Regions from separate parts of the Acidovorax sp. 107 genome, predicted to be linked through region 1. Evidence: predicted binding sites of a transcription regulator. Region 1 holds the regulator's gene; each other region holds the start of a gene.
What was found. Region 1 encodes sigma-54, which starts transcription at its own class of promoters, with help from an activator protein. Its sites were predicted from a motif close to TGGCANGNAANCTGCTTT; they were not measured.
Positions count from the first base shown of each region.

Region 1 (9,523 bases):
GAAGTTCAGGCTCTGCAGCGGGCTGTGCTGGGCTGTCACCTCGACCTTGAAGGTCTGGCGTGTGGTGAACCAGATCTCCCAGGCCACGTCGCTGGCCATTCCGTACAGATCGTTCTCGGAGCGGTACGGGCGGTGCGCAAGTTGCACCAGCACGCGCTGCGCCAGGCGGCTGTGCAGGTTGAGCTGCATGGCCTGGCGCCACGAGGCGCGCAGCAGCACGCCACCCCGGCCCACCAGCAGGTCTTGCCCCGTGAGGCCGGTGATGCCATGCACCTCGTCGGCCAGAAAGCCCTCGACGCCCGCAGCGCAAGGGAGGAAAAGTTGGAGTTGGTTCATGTCGATGGGGAGGATACGCGCTCGGGCAACGTGTGGGAACCCGGCGTGCCGGCGCGCGCCAGCAGCAACTGGCGGATGGATTCAGGGATAGCCGCCACCTTGCGGTCGGCCTTGCCAATGAAGACGATGCCGATCTTGCCGCGCGCCACCTCGCGGCCCGAGGTCTTCTCGGTCATGCAAAAGACCAGGTCGAACCCATAGCGGTTGAAGTCGGCCGGCGCCATCTCCACGCGCATGGTTTCGCCGTGGAAACCTTCGGACTTGTACTGCGCCACGATGTCGCCCACGACGATGGACAGGCCGCCCACGTCCGCCTCGGGGTAGCCCAGCGACTGGAAGAAACGCACGCGCGCTTCGGACACCAGGCTGAGCAACTGCGCGTTGTCCAGGTGCCCGCCCTGGTTCACATGGCTGATGTAGATCTGCAGCTCGGTGGCAAAACCGAAGTGCGCGGGGAGGTCGAAGACGATGCGGGCCATGGTGGGCTGCGGTGGGTAATACGGAAACAACAGAAAAGACTACGGCGGCGCTGGCGGGCAGTGCGCCACCTGCCGAGCGTCTACAAAGCCTTGCGCAAATTCGCCGGCGCGATCTTGAGCGCCTCGCGGTACTTGGCCACGGTGCGGCGGGCGCATTCGATGCCCTGCTCCTTGAGCATCTCGGCGATCTGGCTGTCGGACAGCGGCTTGGCCGGGTTTTCCGCCGACACGAACTGCTTGATCAGTGCGCGCACGGCCGTGCTCGATGCATTGCCGCCCGTTTCGGTGCCCAGGCCGGAGCCAAAGAAGTATTTCAGCTCGTAGGTGCCGATCGGCGTGGCCATGTACTTGGCGGTGGTCACGCGGCTGATGGTGGACTCGTGCAGGCCCAGTTCGTCAGCGATGTCGCGCAGCACCAGCGGGCGCATGGCCAGCTCGCCGTGGGTGAAGAAGTTCTTCTGCCGCTCGACGATGGCGCGCGAGACACGCAGGATGGTGTCAAAACGCTGCTGGATGTTCTTGATGAACCAGCGCGCCTCCTGCAGGCGCTGCTGCATGCCCTGGTGGCCCTCGCCGCCCTTGTGACCGCGCAGCGCGCCGGCGTAGATGTCGTGCACACGCAGGCGGGGCATCACATCGGGGTTGAGGCTGACGATGAAGTTGTGCTGGCCATCGCGGCCGTTGGCACGCCCGGCTTTGCGCACGATGACGTCGGGAATGATGATGTTGCGCTCAACATCGGCAAAACGGCGGCCAGGGCGCGGCTCCAAGCGGGCGATCAGGGCCATGGCGGCGCGCGTGCGCTCCTCGCCATCGCCACACAGCTGCGTCAGGCGGCGGATGTCGCGGCGGGCCAGCATCTCCAGCGGCTGCTGGCAGATGCGCAGCGCGGTCTGCACGGCGTCGGGGTCGGCATCGCTGTCTTCGTCGGCCGCCAGGGCGGTGAGCTGCAGCGTCAGGCATTCGGCCAGGTTGCGCGCGCCGACGCCCACAGGCTCCAGGCTTTGCAGCAGCCTTTGGGCCACCGTGAAGCGATGTACCAGTTCTTCGATCTGCTCCAGGTCGTCGGGCCCGGCGAGGCTGATCGCCAGCTCTTCGAGAGGCTCTTCCAGGTAACCGTCGTCGTTCAGCGATTCGATGAGAAAACGCAGTGCGGCCGTGTCCACGTCAGACAGCCGCAGCGACAGCGCCTGGCGGTGCAGGAAGGCCGTGAGCGATTCGTGCGAGCGCGCCAGTTCGGTGGCGTCGGCCTCGTCGCCCTCGGCGCCGTTATGGGTGCGGGCGGGGGCGTCGCCGCCCCACTCGGCATCATTGGGCACCATCTCGACGGTGCCGTCGCCGCTCCAGTCGGGCTCGTCGGTGCCTCCACCGGAGATTTCAGCATCATTTTGGCTTTCAGTGCTGGTGCTGCTTGCGCTGGCAGCTCCTGAAAACATAGCATCATCGGCACTGTAGTCGTCGGCCTGTGCGGGCGTGTCGGCGGCTTCCAGGCCAAACTCCTCACGCGGGGCTTCGTCGGCATTGCGTTCGAGGAACGGGTTTTCGTCGAGCATCTGCTCGACTTCCTGCGACAGTTCGAGCGTGGACAACTGCAGCAGCCGGATGGACTGCTGGAGCTGAGGGGTCAATGCAAGGTGCTGCGAGACGCGCAGCGACAGTCCAGGCTTCATCACATGCGGAAATGCTCGCCCAGGTACACCCGGCGCACTTCGGCGTTGTCCACGATCTCGGAGGGCGTGCCCTGGGCCAGTACGCGGCCGTCGCTGATGATGAAGGCGTGGTCGCAGATGCCCAGCGTCTCGCGCACGTTGTGGTCGGTGATGAGCACACCGATGCCCCGCGCCTTCAGGAAGCCGATGATGCGCTGGATCTCGATCACGGCGATGGGGTCGATACCGGCGAAGGGTTCGTCCAGCAGGATGAAACGTGGCTGGGTGGCCAGGGCGCGGGCAATCTCGACGCGGCGGCGCTCGCCGCCCGACAGCGCCAGGGCGGGCGAGGCACGCAGGTGGTCCACGCGCAGCTCCTGCAGCAGGGCTGTCAGGCGCTCTTCGATGGCATCGCGCGACAGCGGCTGGCCGTCATCGGCGCGCTGCAGTTCCAGCACGGCGCGCACGTTTTCTTCGACAGTGAGCTTGCGGAAGATGGAGGCTTCTTGCGGCAGGTACGACAGCCCCAGGCGCGACCGGCGATGGATGGGCATGTGGGCCACCGATTGGCCATCGATGCGGATGTCGCCCGCATCGCTGCGCACCAGGCCCACGATCATGTAGAACGACGTGGTCTTGCCCGCGCCATTGGGCCCGAGCAGCCCCACCACCTCGCCTTTTTGCACCACCAGCGACACATCCTTGACGACCTTGCGGCTGCCATAGGACTTGGCCAGGTGCTGCACCTCCAGGCGGCTGCCCGACTGCGAATCAGGCCCCAGGCGGCCACCCGCCTGGGTATCAGGACCGGTACTCACCACAGGCCCGCTCACTTGGCGCCGCCGCCAAGGCTGCTGCTGGGGCGCAGCGCCGGTGCGGGCGCGTCGGGCGCAGGGGCCGGGGCTGCCGCACCGGGCGGCGGGTCCTTGGGCGCCAGCACGGCGCGCACACGGCCACCGGGCGCGGGGGTGTCGCCTGCCGCAGCCGAAGACGCGGGCGCCTTCTGGCCGTCCACGGTGAACACGTCGGTGAGGTTGTTGTAGACGATCACGGCGCCGGTGATCTCATCGTTCAGCACCGACCCACGGTAGCGGCGCAGTTCGGCGCGGGTGATGAAGCGCACGTTGTCGGCCTTGCCGTCGTACTCGATGACTTCGCTCTCGCCTTCGATGAACTCGTCCGGCGCTCCGGTCACGGTGTCGCGCTTCTGGCGGAAGAACGCCCGTTTGCCCGCCTCGGCCGTGACCACGCCGTACTGGTAACCGTCGGCGTCCTGGCGCACATCCAGCCGCGCGCCGCGCAGCACGATGGTGCCCTTGGTCATCACCACGCGGCCCGAGAACACGCTGGTCTGCTTGAGTTCATCGTGACGCAGGGCATCAGCCTCGATGTTCATGGGCTTGGCACGGTCGGCCTTTTCGGCGTGTGCCACGCCCGCAAGGCCAGTCAGGGCTGCGAGCAACAGGAGGGGGAGTAGGCGTTGGGTCATAGGGCACGAATCTTGCAATGATTGTAGCCACCCGATGGTACCCATCCCGAAAAAAAGCCCGCATCAGCGGGCCTTTGGGACAGCTTGCCGACAGGGTCGGCAACTCGTCAGGCTTTGCGCGCCGTCGATGCCAGGTATTCGACCACTTGCAGCACCGTCTGCATGCTGCCAGCCATCGTGCCGTCGGTGTAGTACTTGCCTGCCACACCCATGGATGGCACGCCCTCGACGCCGTACGAATCCTGCAGCTGCGAGGCGCGACGCACCTGATTGGCCACGCTGAAGGAGCCGTAGACCTCCTTGAACTTGGCGGCGTCCACGCCCTGCTGGGTCACCCAGGCCAGGATCTCGTCGTCCTTGGCGAGCTTGACTTTTTCCACATGGATGGCGCGGAAGACCTTGGCGTGCAGGGCGTCGAGCTTGCCCATGCCTTCGAGCGTGTAGTACAGCTTTTGCTGGGGCACAAAGCTGGCATTGAACGCCACGGGCACGCGGCGGATGGAGAGGTCCTTGGGCGCGGCCTTGACCCAGGCGTCCAGCGAAGGCTCGAAGGCGTTGCAGTGGGGGCAGCTGTACCAGAAGAACTCGATCACATCGACCTTGCCAGCGGGGGCATCGGGAGCGACGGGCTTGTCCAGCCGCTTGAAGTCCTTGCCCTCCTTGAACTGGCGGGCTTGCGCCATGGCGGGGTTGGCCACTGGCAGCGTCAGGGCAGAAGCGGCAACCGCCGAGGCGGCGGACAAAGAAAACTCACGGCGTTTCATGACAAAGACTCTCCTGGTTCAGGTATGCGGGATGTGAGACATCCCTTTACAAAAAGTTCAGCCCTGGCGTTGGTGCCGTTTTGACAGGCACTTCAGCGCTGCACGCGCACGAGCGCCGATTCCAGCCCGGCGCCGTCGAGTTTCTCTTTGAGCACCTCGGCATCGTCACGCTTGGTGAAGGGGCCGATGCGCACCCGGAACACCGCCCGGCCATTTTGCTCACGCTCGCTCACGCGGGCCTCCCAACCCAGCATGGCCAGCTTGGCGCGCTGGGCGTCTGCGTCGGCCTGGGTGCGAAAGGCGCCTGCCTGCACAAAGTAGTCAAACGGGTCCGCGCTGCCCTTGGCCGCTGCCTTGGCCACGGCCAGATCGCCCAGGGGGTCGGCACCCGGCTTGCTCTCGGCCTTGGCTTCGGCTTTCGCGTCTGGCTTGCTTGCGGCGGGCTTGGCGGCCGATGCGGCGGCGCGCACCTCAGGGGCCGGTGCCGATGCAGGGGTTGACGCAGCCGCGGCCACCGGGGGCGCGGCGGGGCGGGCCGGGTTCTTGCCATACAGCGGCGAATTCGGGTCCCAGTTTTTGTTTTTCTGGGATTCGGCCGCGTCCATGTCCGCGCCGCGGCCGTTGCCCTTGTTCAGGAACGGCACCGGCACCTTGGTCACGTACACCGCCACGGCCAGCGCCGCGCCCAGGCCCACGATGACCCCGATGATGAAGCCGACAATGGTCCCGCCCGTCTGTTGCTTTTTCATATTGGTAGTAACTGCTTACATTCTGGCCGGAGCCGACACGCCCAGCACAGCCAAGCCATTGTGCAATACCTGGGCGGTGGCAGCGACCAGCGCCAGGCGCGCCTTCTTCACCACCTCGTCGTCCACGAGGATGCGCTCGGCATCGTAGTAGCTGTGGTAGCTGGCGGCCAAGTCGCGCAGGTAGAAGGTCACGTCGTGCGGGGCTTCGCCGTCGGCAGCGGCCGTGAGCATCTCGGGGTACTTGGCCAGTTGCAGCATCAGCGCTTGGGCCTGGGGGCCTTCCAGCGCCGACAGGTCCACGTCCTGGAGCGACGCCACGTCGCCACCACCCGCCTCTTGCCAGGCGCGCAGCACCGACTGGATGCGGGCATGCGCGTACTGCACGTAGTACACCGGGTTGTCGTTGTTCTGCGCCACCGCTAGGTCCACGTCGAAGGTGTACTCGGTGTCGGGCTTGCGAGACAGCAAGAAGAAACGCACCGCGTCCTTGCTGGTCCACTCGATCAAATCGCGCAGCGTGACGTAGCTGCCCGCGCGCTTGCTGATCTTGACCTCTTCGCCGCCCTTGACCACGCGCACCATGGTGTGCAGCACGTAGTCGGGGTAGCCCTGCGGAATGCCCACGTCGGCCGCCTGCAGGCCGGCGCGCACGCGGGCAATGGTGCCGTGGTGGTCGGTGCCCTGGATGTTGACGACCTTGGTAAAGCCGCGCTCCCACTTGGCGATGTGGTACGCCACGTCGGGCACAAAGTAGGTGAAGGTGCCGTCCTGCTTGCGCATGACGCGGTCCTTGTCGTCGCCGTAGTCGGTGCTCTTGAGCCACAGCGCGCCGTCCTGTTCGTAGGTCTTGCCGTTGGCGATGAGCTTGTTCACCGTGGCCTCGACCCGGCCGCTGGTGTACAGGCTGGACTCCAGGTAGTACTCGTCGAACTGGAGGTTGAAGGCCTGCAGGTCCTTGTCCTGTTCATTGCGCAGGTAGGCCACGGCAAACTGGCGGATGTTGTCGTAGTCGTCTACATCGCCATTGGCCGTGAACTCGCGGTCGTCGGCCTTGACGGTGGCCTTGGCCTTGAAGGCCTCGGCAATGTCGGCGATGTAGTCGCCGTTGTAGAAATTCTTGGCCAGCGGGTTGTCGCTGTCGGTGGGCCAGCAGTCGTCGCCGGGCTTGAAGCCCTTGGCGCGCAGCTGCGTGCTCTTGGTGAGGGTGTCGATCTGCACGCCCGCGTCGTTGTAATAGAACTCGCGGTGTACCTTCCAGCCCTGGGTGCTGAACAGGTTGCAGATGGCATCGCCCAGCGCCGCTTGGCGGCCATGGCCCACGTGCAGCGGGCCCGTGGGGTTGGCCGACACGAACTCGACCAGCACCTGCTGGCCGTTGCTGGCCTGATAACCGAAACGTTCACCGGCCGTCAGCACCTCGCGCACCACTTCCTGCTTGGCAGCGGGTTGCAGGCGGATGTTCAGAAAGCCCGGGCCCGCGATTTCAATGGCGGACACCCAGCGTTGAAAGGCTGGCGTGGCTTCGAGCGCAGCCTTGAGCTGCTCGCCCAGGGCGCGCGGGTTGAGCTTGAGCGGCTTGGCCAGCTGCATGGCCGCGGTGCAGGCAAAATCGCCATGGGCCGCTACCTTGGGAGATTCAAAGGCTGCCTTGGCGCCAGCGCCGGGAGACAGGTTTTCCAGCTCGGCTGCGAGCGCAGCGAGCAATTCATTTTTGGCTGTGAGCATCGGCGGATTTTACGGGCCCGCCAGCGGCGGGGCGCCAGACGCGCCGCCACGGGGCATCCCGCAGCCAAAGGCACAATGGGCCACCGTGCCCTTTCACCCGGAGATTGCACATGCCGCCCCCACCCATCTTGCTCTACCGGCGCCGCTGGACCCTGGTGTTTCAGGTGCCTTTTGTGCTGCTGATGACGATGTGCCTGGCGTTCTCGCTGTATTGGGCGTCCGTATCGAACGACCGGCTGCTCACGGCCATCTGCCTGTGTGCCGCGTTCGTCTCCTTCTGTGTGGGCGGAACCCTGGGCCGGTCCGCTCTGGAGGCCTACCGGGAGCAAGACCCGGCAGTGGTCATTGACGCCACCGGCATCACCGATCTGCGCCAGGACGACCCACACACCGTGCCCTGGGAAGCCATGGAACGTGTGCACTTGGACGACTACGAAGGCGTGATCCTGGTCAAGTTGCGACCCGGCCACAAGGACTCTGCCCTGGGCGTGATCATCAAGGCGCTCAAACGCTGGCAGCAACGGGGTGATGTGGTGTTTGCCCTCGGCGGGCTGGCGCACGACCCCCGGCAGATCCAAACGACACTGAAAGCCTTTCACGCAGCAGCGGCCTCCAAGCCCCGCACAAGGTTGTCATGACTTGTGCGCGTTGTCGCACGCCGTGTTCTATGGTGCAATGCCATCGGGACCCCCCATAACGCATTCACACCAGGAGATTCCATGAAAAAGCTTCTTTCCCTGACTGCACTCGGCCTGGCCCTGTCACTGGGCTTTGGTGCTCACGCCGCCGAAGACGCCAAGGCGCCCACCAAACAGCAATCGAAAATGGCGACCTGCAACAAGGACGCTGGAGAAATGAAAGGTGACGAGCGCAAGGCCTTCATGAAGACCTGCCTGAGCAACAAGCCCGCCACCCAGCAGGACAAGATGAAGACCTGCAACGCCGATGCCAAGACCAAGACCCTCAAGGGCGACGAGCGCAAGGCCTTCATGAGCGAGTGCCTAAAGAAGTAAGTTCACGCGCAGTGCGCCGCCACTGGCGCACCCGACAAAACAAAAAGCCCGCCGGCAGCAAGCCGGGCGGGCTTTTCTTTTGGGGAAATTCGGGGGAATTCGCGCTTACCAGCCGCGCGCCCAGAACACCGCAATCATCGCCACCACCGGCAACACATGCGACTGGATCATCACTAGGCGGCGCACCCGCGAGACTTCCTGAGCGGGTGGCAGGGCGCCGGTGCTGCGCAGGTTCTGGCGCCAGCGGCGAAAAGCAGCCGATGGCACAAACGACAGCACCACCATGGCCAGCACCAACGTGATCTTGATGTGGAACAGGGGCTGCGACAGGTACCACGAAGCGCCCTTCACGCCCCAGATCAGCCGGGCCAGCCCACTCCCAAGCATCACTGCCCCGGCCACACCGCAGATCACATCCAGCCGGGCCAGGCGCTCGATCACGGCGGCGTTGAGCCATTCGATACGGCACAGCGCGGCCTGGCTCGACAGGAAAACCACAAAGGTCAGGATGGCCAGAAGGTGAAAGGCGGCCAGGATGGCTTCGAGGGTCATGGTGAGGATTCCTTGTAGTGCCCCAGGCTTTTGAGCCGCGCCAAGCGCTCATAGAGCCGTCAGGCAGGGCCGCCATTGTGCTTGATGGCGGTGACTCGACACTACCCGCAAAAAAAGCGGCGCGGGCCCGAAGGCCCGCGCCGCTGGGGTCTCTATTGCGCAGGTACCCGCGCTCAGGCCACGGTGCGTGCCATCGTTGTCACAGGTACGTCCGCCGACACCACAGGCGCAGAAGCGGCAGATACCGCGAGCGGCAGTGGATGGCCGTTCATCGCTGCGTCCAAACGTTCGTGATCCAGCGCGTTTTCCCAACGCGACACCACCACCGTAGCCACGGCGTTGCCGATGAAGTTGGTCAGCGAACGGCATTCGCTCATGAAACGGTCCACGCCCAGGATCAGCGCCATGCCGGCCACGGGCACTTCGGGCACCACGGCCAGGGTGGCAGCCAGGGTGATAAAGCCCGCGCCCGTCACACCCGCTGCGCCTTTGGACGACAGCATGGCGACGAGCAGCAGCGCCACCTGGTGGCCCAGCGTCAGTTCGGTGTTCGTGGCCTGGGCGATGAACAGCGCGGCCAGCGTCATGTAGATGTTGGTGCCGTCCAGGTTGAACGAGTAGCCCGTGGGCACCACGAGGCCCACCACCGACTTGCTGCAACCGGCCTTTTCCATCTTTTCCATCAGCGATGGCAGGGCGGATTCGGACGACGAAGTGCCCAGCACCAGCATCAGCTCGGCCTTGAGGTAGCGGATCAGCTTGAACAC
Region 1 is NZ_QBTZ01000001.1:2,807,133-2,816,655, forward strand. Features, by position in the region: gene C8C99_RS13170 (class I SAM-dependent RNA methyltransferase) at 1-336, opposite strand, end outside; gene C8C99_RS13175 (thioesterase family protein) at 333-815, opposite strand; gene C8C99_RS13180 (RNA polymerase factor sigma-54) at 896-2,485, opposite strand; gene lptB (LPS export ABC transporter ATP-binding protein) at 2,485-3,282, opposite strand; gene lptA (lipopolysaccharide transport periplasmic protein LptA) at 3,294-3,953, opposite strand; gene C8C99_RS13195 (thiol:disulfide interchange protein DsbA/DsbL) at 4,061-4,717, opposite strand; gene C8C99_RS13200 (SPOR domain-containing protein) at 4,810-5,466, opposite strand; gene argS (arginine--tRNA ligase) at 5,482-7,191, opposite strand; gene C8C99_RS13210 (hypothetical protein) at 7,302-7,829, shown strand; gene C8C99_RS13215 (PsiF family protein) at 7,911-8,204, shown strand; gene C8C99_RS13220 (DUF2214 family protein) at 8,310-8,756, opposite strand; gene C8C99_RS13225 (dicarboxylate/amino acid:cation symporter) at 8,930-9,523, opposite strand, start outside.

Region 2 (9,523 bases), 230 kb from region 1:
CAGTTGGCGGACCACCGTGCGCGCGCCCACCGTGTCACGCAGCTGGCTGCTGGCCAGCGCCGCTGCATACAGCACCGCGGCACGGCGTGGCAAGGTCAGTGCCTGAAAACCCGAGCCACGCGGTTCGGCGATCCATTGGCGCAAGGTATCCACCCCCGGGTTGGACAATACGCGCGCCCGTGCTGCCACCATGGCATGTTCACTGGAAGGCTGCGGAGCGGGCCCAGGCGCAGTCGCCCCGCCTGGAGGGATGCGCGACTGCATGTCTGCCATGCGCTCCGTCGTCAGTGGGTGGCTGCGCAAGTAGGGCCACGACCCGTTGTCGTTCAACCGGTTGGCCTGCTGCAGCTTTTCAAACATGCTCACAAAGCCTTGGGGCGCAAAGCCCGCAGGGGCCATGAGCCCATAGCCTATGCGGTCCGCTTCGCGCTCCATATCCCGGGAGAAATTGAGCTGGTTCTGCATGGCCAGCGCCTGCCCCCCCACCACCAATGCCTGCGTGGCACCCGGGTTCTTGCTGGCGGCGAGGGCGCCGAGCACCATCGCCCCCAACAGCAAAGGCGTCTGCTTGCTCTGCTGCGTGATCAGGCGCGAGATGTGGCGCTGGGTCACATGGCTCAACTCATGGGCCAACACGGAGGCCAGCTCGTCGCGTGTGGCCACCACACCAATCAGCCCCAGATGCACACCCAGATACCCTCCAGGCAAGGCAAAAGCGTTCACCGTGCGGTCGCGGCCCAGCAGAATCTCCCACGCAAAGCGCTCATCCAACTCGGCACTCAGCTCCCCCCGAGCTTTGGCGGCTGCCAGGAGCGGCTGCCAGATCCCCTGCACATAGTCAGCCACGACCGGGTCATCCACATAGTCCGGGTCGCGGTACAGCTCCCGGATGATGCGATCGCCCAGGCGGCGCTCGGCGCTGGTGGTGAGGTCGCTGGCGTCGCCGAGGGTAGGGAGGGAGGGCTGGGCAGCAGCCGGCAACGCAATAGCAATGCCAGTCGCTATCAATAGTGCAGCTGTGCAAGCAATTCTGCTATGCGTTTGGAAAGTATTTTGCTCGACATGGTGATGCAGAACGGCATCATTGGCCGAAGGCTTTGCGGGGGGGCATTTGCGGATCCACATGCACGTATGATGCCCTGCCCCCCCAAATGTTTCCCACCTATTCACCTGGTTACGACCCCATGTCCGCACTCACCCATTTTGATGCCCAGGGCCAAGCCCACATGGTTGACGTGGCCGCCAAAGCGGCTACACATCGCATTGCAATCGCCAGCGGCCGCATCGAAATGCTGCCCGCCACGCTGGCACTCATCGAAGCTGGCAACGCCAAAAAGGGTGACGTGCTCGGCATTGCCCGGATCGCCGGCATCATGGCCGCCAAGAAAACCAGCGACCTGATCCCGCTGTGCCACCCACTGGCATTGACCCGAGTTGCTATTGAATTCGAAGCATCCAGTGTTCAAAAATTAGGCACTACAGGCATATTTTGTACCGCAACTGTGGAAACCGTCGGTCCCACTGGTGTGGAGATGGAAGCGCTTACCGCCGTGCAGGTCGCGCTGCTTACCATTTACGACATGTGCAAAGCTGTGGATCGGGGCATGTCCATCCATGATGTGCACGTTGTGGAAAAACAGGGCGGAAAGTCGGGGCGCTACCGGGCAAGGTAGCTTTGTGAGCCTTTTTTTAGAGTCGAGCGAAACGGCCAGAAAATTTGCGCTTTCCGCTTTGAAGGCAGATCGTTTGATCCGCTCCCAGACATAACGGATCACTCAGGCCAGGCCACTTCCGCCATGGGGGGGAAAACAGCTGACTGTTCGTCCCACTGTCTGCGGATGTCTCGCACCTCCCGTTCTCCCAAGCGGTTCATTCGCGTCAGCACAACAATCCAATACTCAGCTTGTCGGGGCTGTCCTGCAAATGCATACATAGCCGCCAGCTTGTAGTTGGCCATTATGCTGGGCAGTAACTTCATGGTCTTGAGGGCTCGCTCCAGATCCTTTTCCGCGTATGTTTTTGAAGGATCAATTCTCGCCAGCCAAATCATGTCCTGCAATTGGGTCAGTGCCACCACGTCAGGGGCAACCCGTTCCCCCGCTTTGTCGAGCTTCTGATGCTCAAAGCGCAGCGTGAAAAAGTCGCGTTCGATACGGGCATAGTCGTATACAGTGATCGACAGTCCAACACCCCCCAGTACCAACGCGACAACAGTCGGCCAGAGGCGGGTACTCAACACGGGCTTGAATTTCAACGCTACGTTCAACGCTCCCAGCATGAGGCCGAACGGCAGCAGGAAGTACGCGTAGTGCAGCGGAAATTCAAGCATGGCATGCACGCCCAAAGCCACCACAAATAACAACATCCACAGCTGCTCCACCTTGGCAACACGCCTCAGCGCACTGACCATCCACACACCCAGCAACAAACACACCGCCAGACCTAAGGGAAGGCCGAGCTCGACCACTAGGTCCATGAACAGGTTATGAGCATGCCGGAGCGTTCCACCGGTCACCATGGCGTACGGATCAGAGGGGAACTGAGCGAAACTCGTTTGCATCCATCCGTATCCAGACCAGGGGTGCTGCAACAATGCATCCGACAATTTGGCCCAAAACTCAAGGCGCAGCTTGAAAGATGAAGTCCCCCGCAACGGCTGTAGCTCTGTGGCTCGCCCCAGCCACACATTGACGAAAGGGAGGGTCACCACAAAAAGGGCAAACACTACCGTCCAGCCAAGTGCGCCCGCCATCAACCGGCGTGATATCGCCAAGCGTTTTCGCAACATGATCAGCGCAGCCAGCGAAACAATCACAACCGCCCAGCTCGTGCGTGACTCGGTCAGCGCGAGGCCAATGGCTAACAGTACCGCCCAGCCCCATGCAGCCAAACCTGGCAGACGCCGTTGCTCGTGTAGCCAAGCGCAGGCCAGAACGCCCAGGCACAAAAGGCTTGCCAGTTGATTCGGTTGGCCAAGATTGCCATGGAAGCGCGCCGGGGGCGCGGGGATGAAAAGCCAGAATGCTGATCCCGGATCGATGCTCCACCATTGCTGGAACTGGATCAACAATGATCCCGACGCGCCGATCAGTACCGCTATGAACAAAAAGTCCGCGCATTGACCGGGTTTCCAACGTTCCCAGGCAGCCCCCACCAACAGTGCCAACATGAGCCCAGCCAAGAACAAGCTGCTGATAAAGGCGACGCCTAACGTCTCGATAAGGCCTGAGGCATATTGCAGCCAAACGACCCCAACACAAGCCAGACCCAGCAAGGGCAGTGCGTGCCACTCCTGCAACGCCATTTTTCGGCTGCGCCAGAGCACCACAACGGCCAGCACCCACAACACACAGGCTGCCCACGCATCGGAATAAAAATCAACCCAAGGCACGTGGTGATTAGGTAACAGCCAGCACAGCGCATAGGCCAAACTGGCAAGAACGGCCCAGCCTGTTGCTTTGGATGTTGAGTCAGTGGTCATGCGAAGTGACGGCAGTCTAGAAAAACAAAAAAGGGAGCCAAAGCCCCCTTCCTATAAATCGCGAACGCAGTTCGCGAAAAACTTAGCGGCAAGAACCTGGTGCGTACTTGGTGGTGTTACCGGTTGCCTTGCACACCCATTCGTACACTTGGGTACCTTGGCCACCAGTAGTAGCCGTGCCCAATGCGTAAACACCGCTAGCGCTATCTTTGTAGGGTGTCAGGGTGATGGAGCCCGGAGTGGCAGTGAGGTCAACGCCCAGATTGGTCTGGTGTGGCACCACTACGATCTGGCCAGTGACTTCGTTGGCGGCGATGGAAGCCACCATCTTGGTGGGGTTGGTCGCATCGCAACCGAAGGCATTGGTACCCGACAAAGTGGCGGTCGGATTCATGCTCTGGATGGTTTCGCTGATGGTGGTGCGGCACTGCGAAGCGGCCAGCACCACTTCAGACATACGCGCCTTGATGGTGTAGTCCTTGTACGCAGGCAGCGCCACGGCAGCCAAGATACCGATGATCGCAACCACGATCATCAATTCGATCAGGGTGAAACCCTTTTGGATAGAACGCTTCATGAAGAACTCCTAGAAAAAGTTGCAAATGCGCTGTGGTTATGCAATTGCTGTGCCTGCCCGTTGAAACAGACGACGATTGCATCAAGCCCACAAGAAGCCCCGCAGGTAGTAAAGACAAAACCGCCTGCCAGCACACTGCAAGCTTTCAGAAGTTCGGCGTTTTTTAGCAAAGCTCTCAAAGAGAGCGCCGCATCCAGCATGAGCCGACGAATCCACCCGACACGGCCCCCGATCTACATTCATGTTTGCTCGGCAGACGACCTCAATTCATTCTCGAAATTACATTTTTGTCGCCCAGTATTGTCACGCCCATGGGCACTTTCGCTAGACCTCCATCGTCTGCCCGGCACTCAGCCACCGAATGTCATGCGGACTGTGGTGGGTACGGGCCGTGCTGTCGAACTGTCGAATCTCATCCATGATGAGCGAAGTCTCCGATGGCTTGGTGTGCGTGATGTAGATGGGGTAGCGATCCGCGGCGGGGATATGCGCCAATTCCTGCGCGAGGGTCTCGGGCGAGAGGTGCAGGCTGCGGCGAGCGAGGTCGCGCTCGCGGTTGCTGAAGGCTGTTTCGATCACCAGGCAAGCCACCGGCATTGCGTTGACACGGTTCCAGAATGAAGGGTTGCGCTCGGTATCGCCGCTGAACACCCACCAACCAGTGTCGCCTTGGACCGCAAACCCTACGGCGGCGACAGTGTGGTGAGCGGGTAGCACCTCAATCTGCGTGCCTGCGATGCTCAACACCTCACCGGACACAAAGGTCCGGTACTGCAGGAAGGGGGATGCCGCAGAAGGTATGGTGCTGAAATCTGGCCAGATGACGTTGTTGAAGACATGGGCCTGAAGCGCCCCGATGGTGTCGGCAAGGGCGTGCACTTGCACGGGACGACGGCGCTGGGACGACACCGCGTCCAGCATCAGGGGCAGGGCGGCGATGTGGTCCAGATGGGAATGGGTCAGCAGTACGTGGTCGATCTTGCCCATTTCATCCAGCGTGAGGTCACCTACCCCGGTGCCAGCATCGAGCAAGACGCTGTCGCCGATCAAGAACGATGTCGTGCGACAGTCTTTGGCGATGGCGCCGGAGCATCCCAGCACGCGAACCTTCATGTGAAGCCTTCTACTTGGTGTCGAAATTGGTGGCACTGTCCCAGTTGGGGTCAAAAGCCTGCCCACGCAGCGCCTCAACCCGGGCGGCATACAACCCGTACAGCATGCATTGAGGCCTGCGCTCTTGCAATTGCGCCATTAGTCTGTCGCATTGTGCCCATTCCTGCGCTGCATAGGCACGCAGAAAACCCTCCCACACCACCAATTCTTCGGCAAGGTCGCTCGACAGCTCTCCCTGGAGTGCAAGCGGCTGGTAAATCGGTACGGCCTGCGCCTTGCCCTTGACGCGCACGCGGTCCATAGCCTGCCATACGAACTGAGGAGCGAGCTGCATGGCGGACTCGCTCACCACGATCGAGGTACCGTAGTGCTTGGAAAGCCCTTCCAGGCGGGAGCCGAGGTTGACCGCATCGCCAATGACCGTGTAGCTACGCCGAATGTCCGAGCCCATGTCGCCCACGCACATGACGCCAGTATTGAGTCCAATGCCTACGCCAATCTCAGGCAGCCCGCGCTGGCGGTGGTCGGCATTGATTTGCCCAATCGCCTGCGACATTTCCAGGGCGGCAGTTACCGCCAGTTGCGCGTGGTCAGGGGTGGCCACGGGCGCACCCCAAAAGGCCATGACGCAGTCGCCCATGTATTTGTCAATCGTGCCTCGGTGGCTGCGGATGATGTGGGTGAGTTTGCTGAATACCTCATTCAACAACCCCTGCAACTGCAATGGCTCCATGCGTTCAGACATGGCAGTGAAGCCCCGCATGTCGCAGAACATCACCGTCAGCTCCCGGTTGGTGGCCTGCATGCTGTAGTGCTCGGGCTGCTTGACCATCTCCGCCACCAGCTCAGGGGGCACGTAGGCACTGAACAGTGCGGCCAACTCACGCTTGGAGCGGCTCTCCACAAAATAGCCGTATGCCATGTTGAGTGCAAAGGCCAGCATCGACATCACCACCGCTGTCGCCAACGGTAGCGCCAGCCCCTGAGCGATGTACATCCACAGATTGAGCCCCACCAGCGCGCACACCACCCCCCCGCTGAGCAAGACCGCAGACGATGCGGACAAGAGGGGTAGTGCCACCGCCAGCAGCACACCCGCGCATAACAGCTGCAGCACATCAAACCCTGCGGCGTAGTCGGGGCGGACTATGCTCTTTCCATCCAGGAATGCCGATAGCACGTTGGCGTGGGTTTCCACTCCGGGGTACGTTCTGCCCACCGGGGTCACGCGCAAATCCAGCAAGCCAGGGGCCGTAGAGCCGACCAGCACCAATTGGTCCTTGAGCTGGCCAGACGGCAGCAGGCCATCCAGAACGTCAGACGCCGAGATGTACCGGAAGGAACCTCCTTTGGCGTCGCCCGGGCCCCGGTAGGGAATGAGTGTGGCCAGCTGCTGGTCTACGGGTAGCACCAGCGCACGGCCGTCCTGCCGTAGCACGACGCTCTGGAGCAGGTCGTGCGTTCCAGAGGGCGTGGGGCTGACAAAGCCTGGATGGATCTCCGGCAGGCCAATGGCGGTACGGAACATGGCCAGCGCCAGCGATTCGTAATACTGCCCCTGGTACTCGCCCAACAAAGGCAAGGATCGAACGACCCCATCTTCGTCCGTGATCGAATTGAAGAACCCCGCCGCGGGGGCCGCGCGGGTAAGTGCCTCGATGTTGCTGCTATACCCACGCCAGGTGGTGGCCCCCAGAGGCAAGCCCCGCAAGCGCTCCAGCGGAAGCGCGGGGTCTGGCAACATGCCCTTGGTGATGCCGTCGCGGTCTTCGCCAGACAGGTAGTAACCCAACACCACCGGCTGCCCTTGCAGAGCCTGCGCAAAAAGCGCGTCATAGTCCAGCGATGGTGCCAGGCGCTCCAGTTGCTCCTTGAAGGCTGGCTGGCTGCGCAAAGGACCCCGCGCCAGTTGCTGCAGCGTAGAAAGCCCCGAGCTTTCATCGGCCTCGGCAAACAGCACGTCAAACCCCACCACCGACACCTGCTGGCGCTCAAACAGTTCGCGCATCAGCGTGGCCATCTTGTCCCTGCGCCAGGGCCATTGGCCTACACGCCCCAGGCTCTTTTCATCGATATCGACAATGACAATCCGCTCGTCCAGCGTGCGCGGCATGGTCACCCGCAAGCGGGTGTCGTAGATGATGTGGTCCAGCCGTTCCAGCACCTGCAGGTGAAGTAAGTCTGCCACGTGCAGCAGCGCAAACACCAGCGGTATCAGTGTGACCGCAATGCGCTGCCAGCGCCGGCGAAACAGATGCAACAGGGACTGCAGCATGTGTCCGCGCGCGAGAAAATGGGTTCAGGTCAGGCCAACAATGGCTCGCAGATACGGCGTAGGCCCTTTGCCAGATGTCAGCTTTGCTCGAACTGCATCTCGGTGCCCGCCAGCTCCAGGCGATCACCGTGCTTGAGGGGAACCGGCGACGCACCAATGGCTGCGCCATTCAGCAAAGGCATGTCAGGCCCCTCGACATGGGCCAACACAAAACCCTGATGCCGCTTGGTGATGGAGGCCACCGCCACACCGGGCTTTCCGATGGTGGTCACTACCTTCTGGAGCGATACCTCGCGACCTGCAGCAGCGCCGGACATGACCCGGATCACCGCTGAAACCGGGGCCGGCGCAGGCGCCGCCTGGGCGGGCCTGGCAGCTGCCACGGCAGGCGGCACCATGCCAGGCTTGAAGATCATGGTCTTCTCGAAGTTCTGGCCTTCGGCATCTTGCAGGAAGCGGATCTTGTACTTGCCCACCTCCACCGTATCGCCATTTCGCAGCTCCTGGCGCTTGACGGCCTTGGCATTCACATAGGTGCCGTTGGTGCTGCCAAGGTCCTCAATCTCCACATCCTGACCCTCCATATGGAGCACGGCATGCTCTCCACTCACCGCAAGGTTGTCGATCACGATGTCGTTGTAAGGACGCCGACCCAGCGTGGTCCGCTCCTTGGTCAGCTGCACTTCCTTGATGACGACGCCGTCGATTGAAACGATCATTCTCGGCATGATCTACTCCTGATGTGATGAATTGTTGTGTTTCGGGCCGTTCAAGAGGCCCCTAGCAATCGAGACATGAGGCCACGTTTTTTGCTTCCTGCGGCAGCCTGCACCAGCAGCACGCTCACGTTATCACGCCCCCCGTTGGCGTTGGCTGTGTCAACGAGCAATGTCGCTTTTTCCTCCAATGGCAGGGGCGCACGCACCAACTCTGCCAGGTCCGGATCGGACACCATGTCGGTGAGCCCATCGGAACACAGAAGAAACAGATCATGGGGCGCCACCTGGAACTCGTTGACTTCCATCAACACATTGGGCTCCACGCCCAGAGCCCGGGTGACCAGGTTCCGGTTGGAGGACAACGCCGCCTGCTGCGCTGTCAGCAGCCCCGCATCCACCTGCTCTTGCAGCCAGGAATGGTCGCGCGTGATTTGCTGCAGAACTCCACCTCGCAGCCGATAGCAGCGCGAATCGCCGATGTGACCCAAGATCAGGCGACTGCTGTGGAACACCGCCACCACCAGCGTGGTGCCCATGCCCGCGTACTGCGGATTGGAGAGGGACGCACCCAGGATAGCGTGATTCGCGTTCTCCACGCAAATTTCCAGCGCTCGGCGCACATCGGTGGACTGGGGACTCGTGCCCGCCTGGGCCAGCCAGCGCGCCATTTCAGTACGGATGAAGGTGGTGGCCATGCCGCTGGCCACCTCACCCGCGTTGTAGCCGCCCATGCCATCGGCCAATATCGCAACCTGCGCATCGCGGTCAACAGCTACCGCGTCTTCATTGTTGGAACGCACGCGGCCCTTGTCGGTCCGCGCAGTGAATTCATAGGTCATGGATGTGGAGGTGTGCGTCATGGGGCGCCCGAAATCGGCGAGGCTGCCGCACCCCGCACGGCGGGGGGCTCCATCACGGTTTCCTGAAAATCCGCCATTTCTTGCCCTGATGCATCGCGGTCCGCATCATAGACGACTGGTTCAGGGGTAAAACTGGCATCGCCCGCCATTGCCTGCCGTAGATCCATCGCGAACTGCCGCCCAGTCTGATAGCGGGCCTCCGGGCGCTTCTGTAACGCCATCGCCACGACCTTGGCCACAGCGGGCGGGAGTTCAGGGCGTAGCTGGCGCACATCGGGCGCCTCCACGTTGGCGATCTTGTGCATCAGCTCGGTCATGGACGCACCACGGAGCGGCAGCGACCCCGTGAGTAACTGGAACAGGGTGATGCCCAACGAATAGAGGTCCGAGCGCCCATCGACCTTCTTCCCCGCCAACTGCTCGGGCGACATGAAGCTGGGTGTACCCAGAACCAGCCCCGTGCGGGTCTTGCTCGAATCCGTGATGCGCGCGATGCCA
Region 2 is NZ_QBTZ01000001.1:3,037,150-3,046,672, forward strand. Features, by position in the region: gene C8C99_RS14220 (M48 family metalloprotease) at 1-987, opposite strand, end outside; gene moaC (cyclic pyranopterin monophosphate synthase MoaC) at 1,185-1,673, shown strand; gene C8C99_RS14230 (PglL family O-oligosaccharyltransferase) at 1,772-3,481, opposite strand; gene C8C99_RS14235 (pilin) at 3,564-4,058, opposite strand; gene C8C99_RS14240 (MBL fold metallo-hydrolase) at 4,383-5,171, opposite strand; gene C8C99_RS14245 (CHASE2 domain-containing protein) at 5,182-7,446, opposite strand; gene C8C99_RS14250 (FHA domain-containing protein) at 7,524-8,174, opposite strand; gene C8C99_RS14255 (Stp1/IreP family PP2C-type Ser/Thr phosphatase) at 8,216-9,004, opposite strand; gene C8C99_RS14260 (CHASE2 domain-containing serine/threonine-protein kinase) at 9,022-9,523, opposite strand, start outside.
Region 2: C8C99_RS14235 (pilin) is a predicted target of sigma-54. The motif match lies at 4,096-4,113, and genes of this name have one in related genera.

Region 3 (9,523 bases), 610 kb from region 1:
CGCCTTGAGGCCCACGATGTCCTTGGGGCGGCCGGGCAGGTGCACTTCACCGGCCGAGACCATGGTGGTCACGCCGCCGTTCATGGTCGAGTCGATCCACCCGATCTGGTTCTGGCGCGGCGTCCAGTCGCCAAACACCGGATGCACGTGGCTGTCGATCAGACCGGGCGCCACGCAGGTCTGGCGCGCGTCGATCACGGTGTTGGCGTGGTCGGTGTCGCAGTCCTTGTAGCGGCCCACGGCCACGATGAGTCCGTCGTTGACGACGATGGTGTCGGCGTCGAGGATGGGGCGGTCCAGGTCGCCCGACAACAAAAGACCGATGTTCTGGATGACGACCTTGCCTGACTTGCCGCCGGCTGCTGCTTCTGCCATGGATTCTCCTCGTGGGGTGGTGAGCGGGGCGCCATGCGGCGCTCCGCAGGGAAAAATCTCTTGTCGATTCAGGCCGTTGCTGTTGCCTTGCCCTTGGGCAGGCTGGGGCCGGGCGCCACGGTGCGCAGCACGCTGTCGATGACGAAGGATTCCCAGTGCGCCAATGCATCGGGCGTCTCCAGGTCTTCGCCCAGAAAGGCCGACAGCGTGTGCCGGTTGGACATGTAGAAGTAGCCCGTGGCGGCGATCAGCAGGTATACGTCGCGCGCCGACACGTCTTTGCGGAACAGTCCCTGCGCCTGGCCGCTTTCGAGCACGCGGCGGATCACCTCGATGGCGGGCGACGAGTATTCGCGGGCGCGCATCGACTTGGAGATGTGCTTGCCCTTGTGCAGGTTCTCGGTGTTGAGCAGCGTGATGAACTCGGGGTTCTTGCGGTAGTAGCCCACCACAAAGCGGATCACGGCCTGCAGTGCCTCGACCGGTTTGGCGGTGTCCAGATCCAGTTTGGATTCCGCATCGTTCATGCGCCGGTAGGTTTCTTCCAGCACCTCGATGAACAGGCCTTCCTTGCTGCCGAAGTAGTAATAGATCATCCGGTCGAAGGACTTGGCTGCCTTGGAGATCTTCTCCACGCTGCCGCCTTCGTAGCCGTAGCGGGCGAACACCTTGGTCGCCGCTTTCAGGATGTTGTCGCGCGTGGTCTGTGCGGCCTGTTCACGCACGCCCGTCTTGCGGGTTGATGCGGAGCGGGGGGACGCGGTCCGGGTCTTGGTGGGAGTGGCAGACATGGCGGGTCCTGGTGGATGACGCGGGCCCCGGGGGAGGGGCCTGCCGGGGGATCACTGCTCTGCGAACGCGCGCTCGATCACGAAGTCACCGGGCTTCGTGGTGTTGCCCTCATTGAAACCGCGCGCTTCCATCATGTGCTTGAGGTCGCGCAGCATCTCGGGGCTGCCGCAGATCATCACGCGGTCTTCGGCGGGGTTGAGTGCGGGCAGGCCCAGGTCGCGGGCGAGCTGGCCGTTTTCGATCACGGTGGTCACACGGCCCTGGTGTTTGAACTCCTCGCGCGTCACCGTGGGGTAGTACTTGAGTTGCTTGGTGACCATCTCGCCCAGAAACTCGTGCTGCGGCAGTTCCTGGGTGATGTAGTCGTGGTAGGCCAGTTCCTTCACCTCGCGCACACCGTGCACCAGGATGACTTCCTCGAACTTCTCGTAGGTCTCGGGGTCGCGGATCAGGCTCAGGAACGGGGCCACGCCCGTGCCGGTGGAGAGCATGTACAGGCGTTTGGCAGGCAGCAGGTAGTCGATCAGCAGGGTTCCCGTGGGCTTCTTGCCCACCACGATGGTGTCGCCCACCTTGATGTGCTGCAGGCGCGAGGTCAGCGGGCCGTCGGGCACCTTGATGGACAGGAACTCCAGGTGCTCTTCGTAGTTGGGGCTCACGATGCTGTAGGCGCGCAGCAGGGGTTTGCCGTTCTCGCCGCGCAGGCCAATCATCGTGAAATGCCCGTTGGAAAAGCGCAGCGCGGTGTCGCGCGTGGTGGTGAAGGAGAAAAGGCGGTCGGTCCAGTGGTGGACCGTCAGGACGCGTTCGTCAAGAAAGGCGCTCATGGTGCGTTAGATGGAAAAGTTGGAAGCAAATACGAAAAAGCAGCTGAAGTGCTGGCCTGGAAACGCCTTAGAACAAGGTTTCCGGGCCGGATGGCTTGTGGCTCGCAACCCTCCATTGTTCCGCATCTCGCAAACACACCTTTCTCGGCGTGGTTGAAGGCCGCCGGACAGCCTGGTTCGGGTGTCGGCACCAAATGCGGACATTCGTCTTTGCGTGCGTCATTTTGGGGCTCCTCATGCACCGTTTTTGGGGGTGCGAAAACACCATTGCAGAGTCTTATTGATTCCGCTACATTGACATCAAATGTAGCGTTCACAACATTTAAGTTAAGTGAATGCTACACAAAATGCAATGCGCATACAAGCACTTGCGACAAGAGCAATGAATGGGCCGTCAAGATGACTGAACACACCAAGACCGATGGGCTGCCGGGCATGGATGCGCCAGATCTGCCGCAGGTGCTGGAGCGCGCCCGACCGCGCAACGACCGCATGAATGCTGCCAAGGTCGAGTGCAATGCGTGCCCGGTGCTGTGCCAGATTTCCGAGGGCCGGGCCGGTGCATGCGACCGCTATGCCAACCATGCGGGCGTGCTGGTGCGGCTGGACCCGGTGGTGTTGCTGCGCAAGACGCTGGAATCCGGCGAGGCCACGCTGGTGCCGTTTGCGGGCCGCGCCGAGGCTGCAGAAGGTGCCGGGACCGCAGTGGCTCCTGAACCCGCATGGAACGGCGATCTATTGCTGTCGGAAGAAGTGTTTGTGACAGGCGTGGGATCGTCCACCACCTACCCTGACTACAAACCTGCGCCCTTCATCGTGGGCTCCCAAACCGATGGCGTGGACATGGTCACCGTGGTCACCGAGGGCATCTTCAGCTACTGCAGCTTCAAGGTGAAGATCGACACCGACCGCTTCCTCGGCTCCGAACAGGCCAACGTGCGCTGCAAGGGCGAGGTGGTGGGGCATGTGACCACGGCCGAATACGGCTCGCAGATGCTGTCGCTGGGTGGTGTGCACCACCTCACGGGTGGCACCAAGAAGGAAGGCCGCATCACCGCCGAGATGATGCAAGCCCTGGGCAACAAGCAGGCGGTGGAGTTCACCATCGACGGTGGCTCGCAGCTCGTGATCCAGGCTGGGCGCGCGCCCATCGTCAATGGCGTGGCCGAGCAGCGCATGCGTGTGGGCTGCGGTTCTGCGGCCATCGGCATCTTTGCGCGCCAGTTCTTTGGCCATGCAGATGAGGTGGTGGTGGTGGACGACCACATCACCGGCGTGCTCACCGAGCACCAGGCGGGTCGTTGCCTGGACATGAAGCCATCGGGCATCCAGATGCGCGGGCGCAAGTCCACGCCGGGCCGTTACTTCCAGGTGGCCAACCCGGGCACCGGCTGGGGCGGCACCGACATTGCTGACCCGCTGTCCATCATTGAGGGCTGGGACGAATCCGTGGCCTGGCCGGGGCTGCGCCTGTTGATGACCTCCACCACCGGGGAGCATGCCTCCTGGTACGTGCTGGACGCGCAACTCCATCCGGTGGAGGCCGAGATGCCCGCCGAAGTGCGCCGCATCGTGGACCGCATTGGTGAAAACTGCGAGCCCTCGCTGGCTTCCGTGCTGTTCCTCGGCGGTGCAGGCGGCAGCCTGCGCGCAGGGGTGACCGAAAACCCGGTGCTGCTCACCCGCTCCATCAAGAACGCGCTGGTCAACGTGACCTGTGGCGGTGCCCCGGCCTATGTGTGGCCGGGCGGCGGTATCACCGTGATGGCCGACGTGCTGCGCATGCCAGACAACAGCTTTGGCACCGTGCCCACGCCCGCCATCGTGGCGCCCATCGAGTTCAGCATGCGCCGTGCGGACTACGAAGCGCTGGGCGGGCACACCGAACAGATCCGCAGCCTGCGCGACATACTGGAGCGCGGTGCGTGGCACAACGACGGTGCCCCGCAGGCGCGCGTGTGGCAAACCTTGCCCGCTGCCAACCCGTGGCCGCTGGGTCGCCCACCTCTGCTGGGTTGAGTGGGTCGCGCCGTGAACGCTTGCCGCAATCTCCTGTCCGACGGCCGTTGGCATTTCCAGCATGGCCCGATGGACCTTATCCTCCAGGCCGAAGGGGCGCGCGACGCCGTGGCCCTGGCGCATGAGCGTGCGTGGCAGCGTTTTGAAGGGCTGCTGCAGGAGCTGGTGAATGAACTCCCCGGCCTGCGGGCGCCGGTGGGTGCGCATTGCACGTTGCAGGGCGCGGTGGCGCGCCGCATGTGGGCCGCCTGCAGCCCTTATCGCGCAGGCTTCATCACATCGATGGCGGCGGTGGCGGGCGCGGTGGCGCAGGAGATTCTGGCCTGCTACGAACAGCCGGGCATAGACCGCGCCTGGATCAACAACGGCGGCGACATTGCGCTGCACCTGGCGCCGGGCCAGTCGGTCACGGTGGGGGTGTACGCTGACATCGCCGCACTGAATGCTGCACAGTTGCGCAACGGACTCGTACTGGATGGACAGATCCGCATCGACAGCGCCATGCCAGTGCGCGGTGTGGCCACTAGTGGCTGGCGCGGGCGCAGCCAGTCGCTCGGCATTGCCGACAGCGTGACGGTGCTGGCGCGCACGGCGGCGCAGGCCGATGCAGCGGCAACCATCGTGGCGAACGCGGTGAATGTGGCCGATGTGCGGATTGTGCGCAGGCCCGCATACCAGGTGCGGGACGACAGTGACCTGGGTGTCATCCCTGTCACCGTAGATGTCCCCGCCTTGCCCAAAGAGCTGGTGAGCCGGGCCTTGCACCAGGGGCTGCAAAAAGCGCAAGAATTGCAGTCCAGCGGCCTGCTGTGGTTTGCACTGCTGGCATGCCAGGGCCAGTGGGTGGCGACCTCGGCGCCCCAAGCCCTGACGGGAGCGGCGTTGCCGCGGGGTGCAGAGAAGGAATCGGAAGTTGGTTCAGTATTTGCTTAACGAATTGCACAGGTCTCCAGAATGATCCAGATACGACGCGTTTTCACCCATCTTGAGGAAATCCGGCACGAATTCGGGCCGGTGGCCGACGTGCCGCTGCTGCGTGGTGCCATCGGCGCGGTGCTGACCAACCCGTTTGCGGGACGGTACGAGCCCGACATCCTCCCCATGATGGACGCGCTGCAGGACGTGGGGCTGGACATGGCCCAGCGCCTCCTGAAGGCCATGGGCGTGCTCGCCGAGCGCATCGAGACCTATGGCAAGGGTGCCATCGTGGGCGCGGCCGGCGAGCTGGAGCATGGCGCGCTGTGGCATGTGCCCGGTGGCTACGCCATGCGCGAACTGCTGGGCTGGAAGGGCGACCGCAACGCCTACGCCAAGGGCCAAGCCGAAGAGAAGACGGGGCAGCCCGCCAACGCGTTGTCCATCGTGCCCTCTACCAAGAAAGTGGGCGGCCCCGGCGCGGCGCTGGATGTGCCGCTGACCCATATCAACGCCAGTTACGTGCGCAGCCATTTCGACGCGATCGAAGTGCGTGTTCCGGGCGCGCCCTCCGCCGATGAGATCGTGTTCATACTTGCCATGTCCACGGGACCGCGCATCCATGCCCGTGTCGGCGGGCTCCAGGCGGCAGACATCAGCCAGTGGAACGGCCTGCGCTGAGCAGCGCGCCGACCTGCACACCATCGAACAAGACAAGACCCCAAGGAGCCAAAAATGTCAGCCAAGATTCGAAAGATCATCGTCCAGACCGACGAAGTCCGCGTGGAAATGGGGCGTGACGTTCAGCCCCCGGTGCGCAAGGCGCTGGCCATGGCCGTGATCGAGAACCCCTTTGCCGGACGTTATGTGGAAAACCTCGACGAACTCATCGCCATCGGCGAGGAGCTGGGCGGTCTTCTGGGCGCTCGCTGCGTGCAGGCCCTGGGCATTGAACCCAGCCAAGCCCAGAGCTACGGCAAGGCCGCCATCGTGGGCGAGGCGGGCGAGCTGGAACATGCCGCTGCCATCCTGCACCCCAAGCTGGGCGCACCCCTGCGTGTGGCGGTCGAGAAGGGCGCCGCTCTGGTCCCATCCAGCAAGAAGATGGGAGGCCTGGGCACGGCCATCGACGTTCCCCTGGGCCACAAGGACGCCGCCTACGTGCGCAGCCATTTCGACGCCATGGAAGCCCGTGTGGCCGATGCCCCGCGGGCCAATGAAATCGTGGTGGCCGTTGTCGTGACGGACAGCGGGCGGCCGTTGCCACGTGTCGGTGGCCTCACGGCCTCTGAAATAAAAGGCGTTGACGGCCTGCGCTGAGTCCGGCGCGCGCGCAACACTCACCTGTCCTGTCTTACCCCCGTTCGATCTCTCTCCAACCATCCTTCAGGAGTCTCCCCATGACGATGCGACGAAACCTCATGCGTGCCACGGCTGCGGCTGCATTGGCCCTCACCCTGGCCCCTGTTTTTGCCCAAGGCGTGATCAAGATTGGCGAGGTCAACAGCTACAAGGCACAACCTGCTTTCCTGGAGCCCTACAAGAAAGGCATGGAGCTGGCGGTCGATGAGATCAACGCTGCGGGCGGCGTCAATGGCAAGAAGATCGAACTGATTACGCGCGACGACAACGCCAACCCCGGCGACGCCGTTCGCGTGGCTGAAGAGCTGGTGTCGCGCGAGAAGGTCGATGTGCTGGCGGGCACCTTCCTGTCGAACACCGGCTTGGCGGTGGCCGACTTCGCCAAGCAGAAGAAGTTTTTCTTCCTGGCTGGCGAGCCGCTGACCGACAAGATGACCTGGCAAGGAGGCAACCAGTACACCTTCCGCCTGCGTCCTGGTACCTACATGCAGGCCGCCATGCTGGTGCCCGAGGCCGCCAAGATGAAGAAAAAGCGCTGGGCTGTGGTCTACCCCAACTACGAATACGGGCAGTCTGCCGTGGCGGCCTTCAAACAACTGCTCAAGGCCGCCCAGCCCGACGTGGAGTTTGTGGCCGAACAAGCCACTCCACTGGGCCGGGTGGACGCCGGCAGCGTGGTGCAAGCGCTGTCCGATGCCAAGCCCGACGCCGTCTTCAACGTGCTGTTTGGCGCGGACTTGTCGAAGTTCGTGCGCGAAGGCAACACGCGCGGCCTCTTTAAGGGCATTGAGGTGGTCAGCGTGTTGACGGGCGAACCCGAATACATGGACCCCCTGAAAGACGAGGCCCCCAACGGCTGGCTGGTGACCGGCTATCCCTGGTACGGCATCAACACCCCCGCACACAAGGCGTTCGAGCAGGCCTACCAGGCCAAGTTCAAGGACTACCCGCGTCTGGGCTCGGTGGTGGGCTACAGCATGATCAAGTCGGCCGCGGCCGGTATTGCCAAAGCCAAGAGCACCGACACCGACAAGCTGGTCGCTGCCTTTAAGGGTCTGCAGGTGGACACCCCGTTCGGCAAGATCACCTACCGTCCCGAAGACCACCAGGCCACCATGGGCGCGTTTGTCGGTCGCACCAAGAACGAAGGCGGCAAGGGCGTGATGGTGGATTACGTCTACCTGGATGGCGCTGATGCCAAGTACCAGCCGTCCGCAGCCGACGTGAAGAAGTCGCGAAGCGCTGATTGATTCCCTCTGAGGTCTGAGGCGCCTGCCGCGCCTCGGTCCCGGCAGGCGCTACCTGCAGTCCGGCACCGCCCGGTTCTGCGGGTGCTGGCTGGTGTTGGCTGGAGCACGGCCGGCTTCTTTCATGGCCTTCGCGCTGGCAAAAACGGTGTGAACAGGCCCTACAGGGTTTATCGAACATGAGTTTTTCGGGTTTCATCGTCCAGCTCATCAACGGGCTGGCGAGCGCGTCGTCGCTGTTCCTCGTGGCGGCGGGTCTGTCGCTGATCTTTGGCGTGACCCGCATCGTGAACTTTGCCCATGGCTCGTTCTTCATGGTGGGCATCTATGTCGCGTACTCGCTGGTCGAGCGCCTGAGCGGTGCCCTGGGCTTCTGGGTGGCCTTGCCACTGGCCGCGCTGATCGTCGGCGTGCTCGGGGCGCTGATCGAGGTGGTGCTGCTGCGTCGCATCTACAAGGCGCCCGAGCTGTTCCAGCTGCTGGCCACGTTTGCCCTGGTGCTGGTCATCAAGGACGCTGTGCTGTGGCTTTGGGGCCCTGACGAACTGCTGGGCCCACGCGCGCCGGGCCTTTCAGGTTCGGTCAGCTTGCTGGGGCGGCAGTTCCCCAGCTACGACCTGTTCCTCATCGTGGTCGGTCCGCTGGTGCTGGGCGCAGTCTGGCTGCTGCTCACGCGTACCCGGTTTGGCACGCTGGTGCGTGCCGCCACGCAAGACCGCGAGATGGTGAGCGCCCTGGGCGTCAACCAGGCCTGGTTGTTCACGGCCGTGTTTGCGCTGGGCGCGATGCTGGCTGGGCTGGGTGGCGCACTGCAGCTGCCCCGCGAGCCCGCCACGCTGGAGATGGACCTGCACACCATCGGTGCCGCCTTCGTGGTGGTGGTGGTGGGGGGCATGGGTTCCATCCCGGGCGCGTACGCCGCGGCCCTGCTGATCTCCGAGATCAAGGCCATCTGCATCTGGCTGGGTGTGGTCGATGTGTTCGGCCTGAGTGTTTCGTTTTCCAAGCTGACCCTGGTGGTGGATTTTCTGGTGATGGCGGTGGTGCTGGTCTGGCGCCCGTGGGGCCTGTTCGGCCGGCCGCAGGCACCCAGCCGCTATGTGGGTATGCAGGAGGAGCCGTTGCGTCGCCCGCGCAAGGCTTATCTGGTGGCGGCCGCCGTGCTGGGCCTGCTGCTGGCAGCAGCGCCGGTGCTGACCGCGCAGTCACCGTACACCACGGTGCTGCTGATTGACTTGCTGATCGCAGCGCTGTTTGCGGCCAGCCTTCACTTCATCATGGGGCCTGCGGGCATGCACTCCTTCGGCCATGCCGCCTACTTCGGGCTGGGCGCCTATGGTGCGGCCCTGCTGGTGCGCTCGCTTGGGCTACCCATGGAGGTCGCATTGGTGGTGGCGCCGCTGGTGGCCGCCGCCGGGGCGTTTGTCTACGGCTGGTTTGCGGTGCGGCTGTCGGGTGTGTACCTTGCCATGCTGACACTGGCCTTTGCCCAGATCACCTGGGCCATCACCTACCAGTGGGACAGTTTCACGGGGGGCAGCAACGGCCTGACCGGTGTCTGGCCTGCGGCCTGGCTGGCAGACAAGCGCATGTATTACTGGCTCACGCTGGCACTGGTGGGGGCGGGGGTGTGGTGGCTGCGCCGCGTGCTGTTCTCGCCGTTTGGCTATGCGCTGCGCGCGGGGCGCGACTCTGTGCTGCGGGCCGACGCCATCGGTATCGACGTCAAGCGCATGCAGTGGGCGGCGTTTGTGGTGGCGGGCACGGCGGCAGGGCTGGCAGGGGCGCTGTATGCGTTCTCCAAGGGCAGTATTTCGCCGGAGTCGCTGTCCGTGGGCAAATCGGTGGATGGGTTGGTGATGGTGCTGCTCGGCGGCATCCAGACGCTGGCTGGCCCCGTGGTGGGTGCGGTCACCTTCACCTGGCTGCATGACACCGTGGCGCGCAACACCGACTACTGGCGCGCCATGCTGGGCGCCATCATCC
Region 3 is NZ_QBTZ01000001.1:3,418,590-3,428,112, forward strand. Features, by position in the region: gene C8C99_RS15910 (amidohydrolase family protein) at 1-375, opposite strand, end outside; gene C8C99_RS15915 (TetR/AcrR family transcriptional regulator) at 444-1,166, opposite strand; gene C8C99_RS15920 (ferredoxin--NADP reductase) at 1,218-1,994, opposite strand; gene C8C99_RS15925 (6-hydroxynicotinate reductase) at 2,394-4,013, shown strand; gene C8C99_RS15930 (UPF0280 family protein) at 4,026-4,946, shown strand; gene C8C99_RS15935 (amino acid synthesis family protein) at 4,968-5,609, shown strand; gene C8C99_RS15940 (amino acid synthesis family protein) at 5,664-6,248, shown strand; gene C8C99_RS15945 (ABC transporter substrate-binding protein) at 6,329-7,540, shown strand; gene C8C99_RS15950 (ABC transporter permease) at 7,717-9,523, shown strand, end outside.
Region 3: C8C99_RS15925 (6-hydroxynicotinate reductase) is a predicted target of sigma-54. The motif match lies at 2,331-2,348, and genes of this name have one in related genera.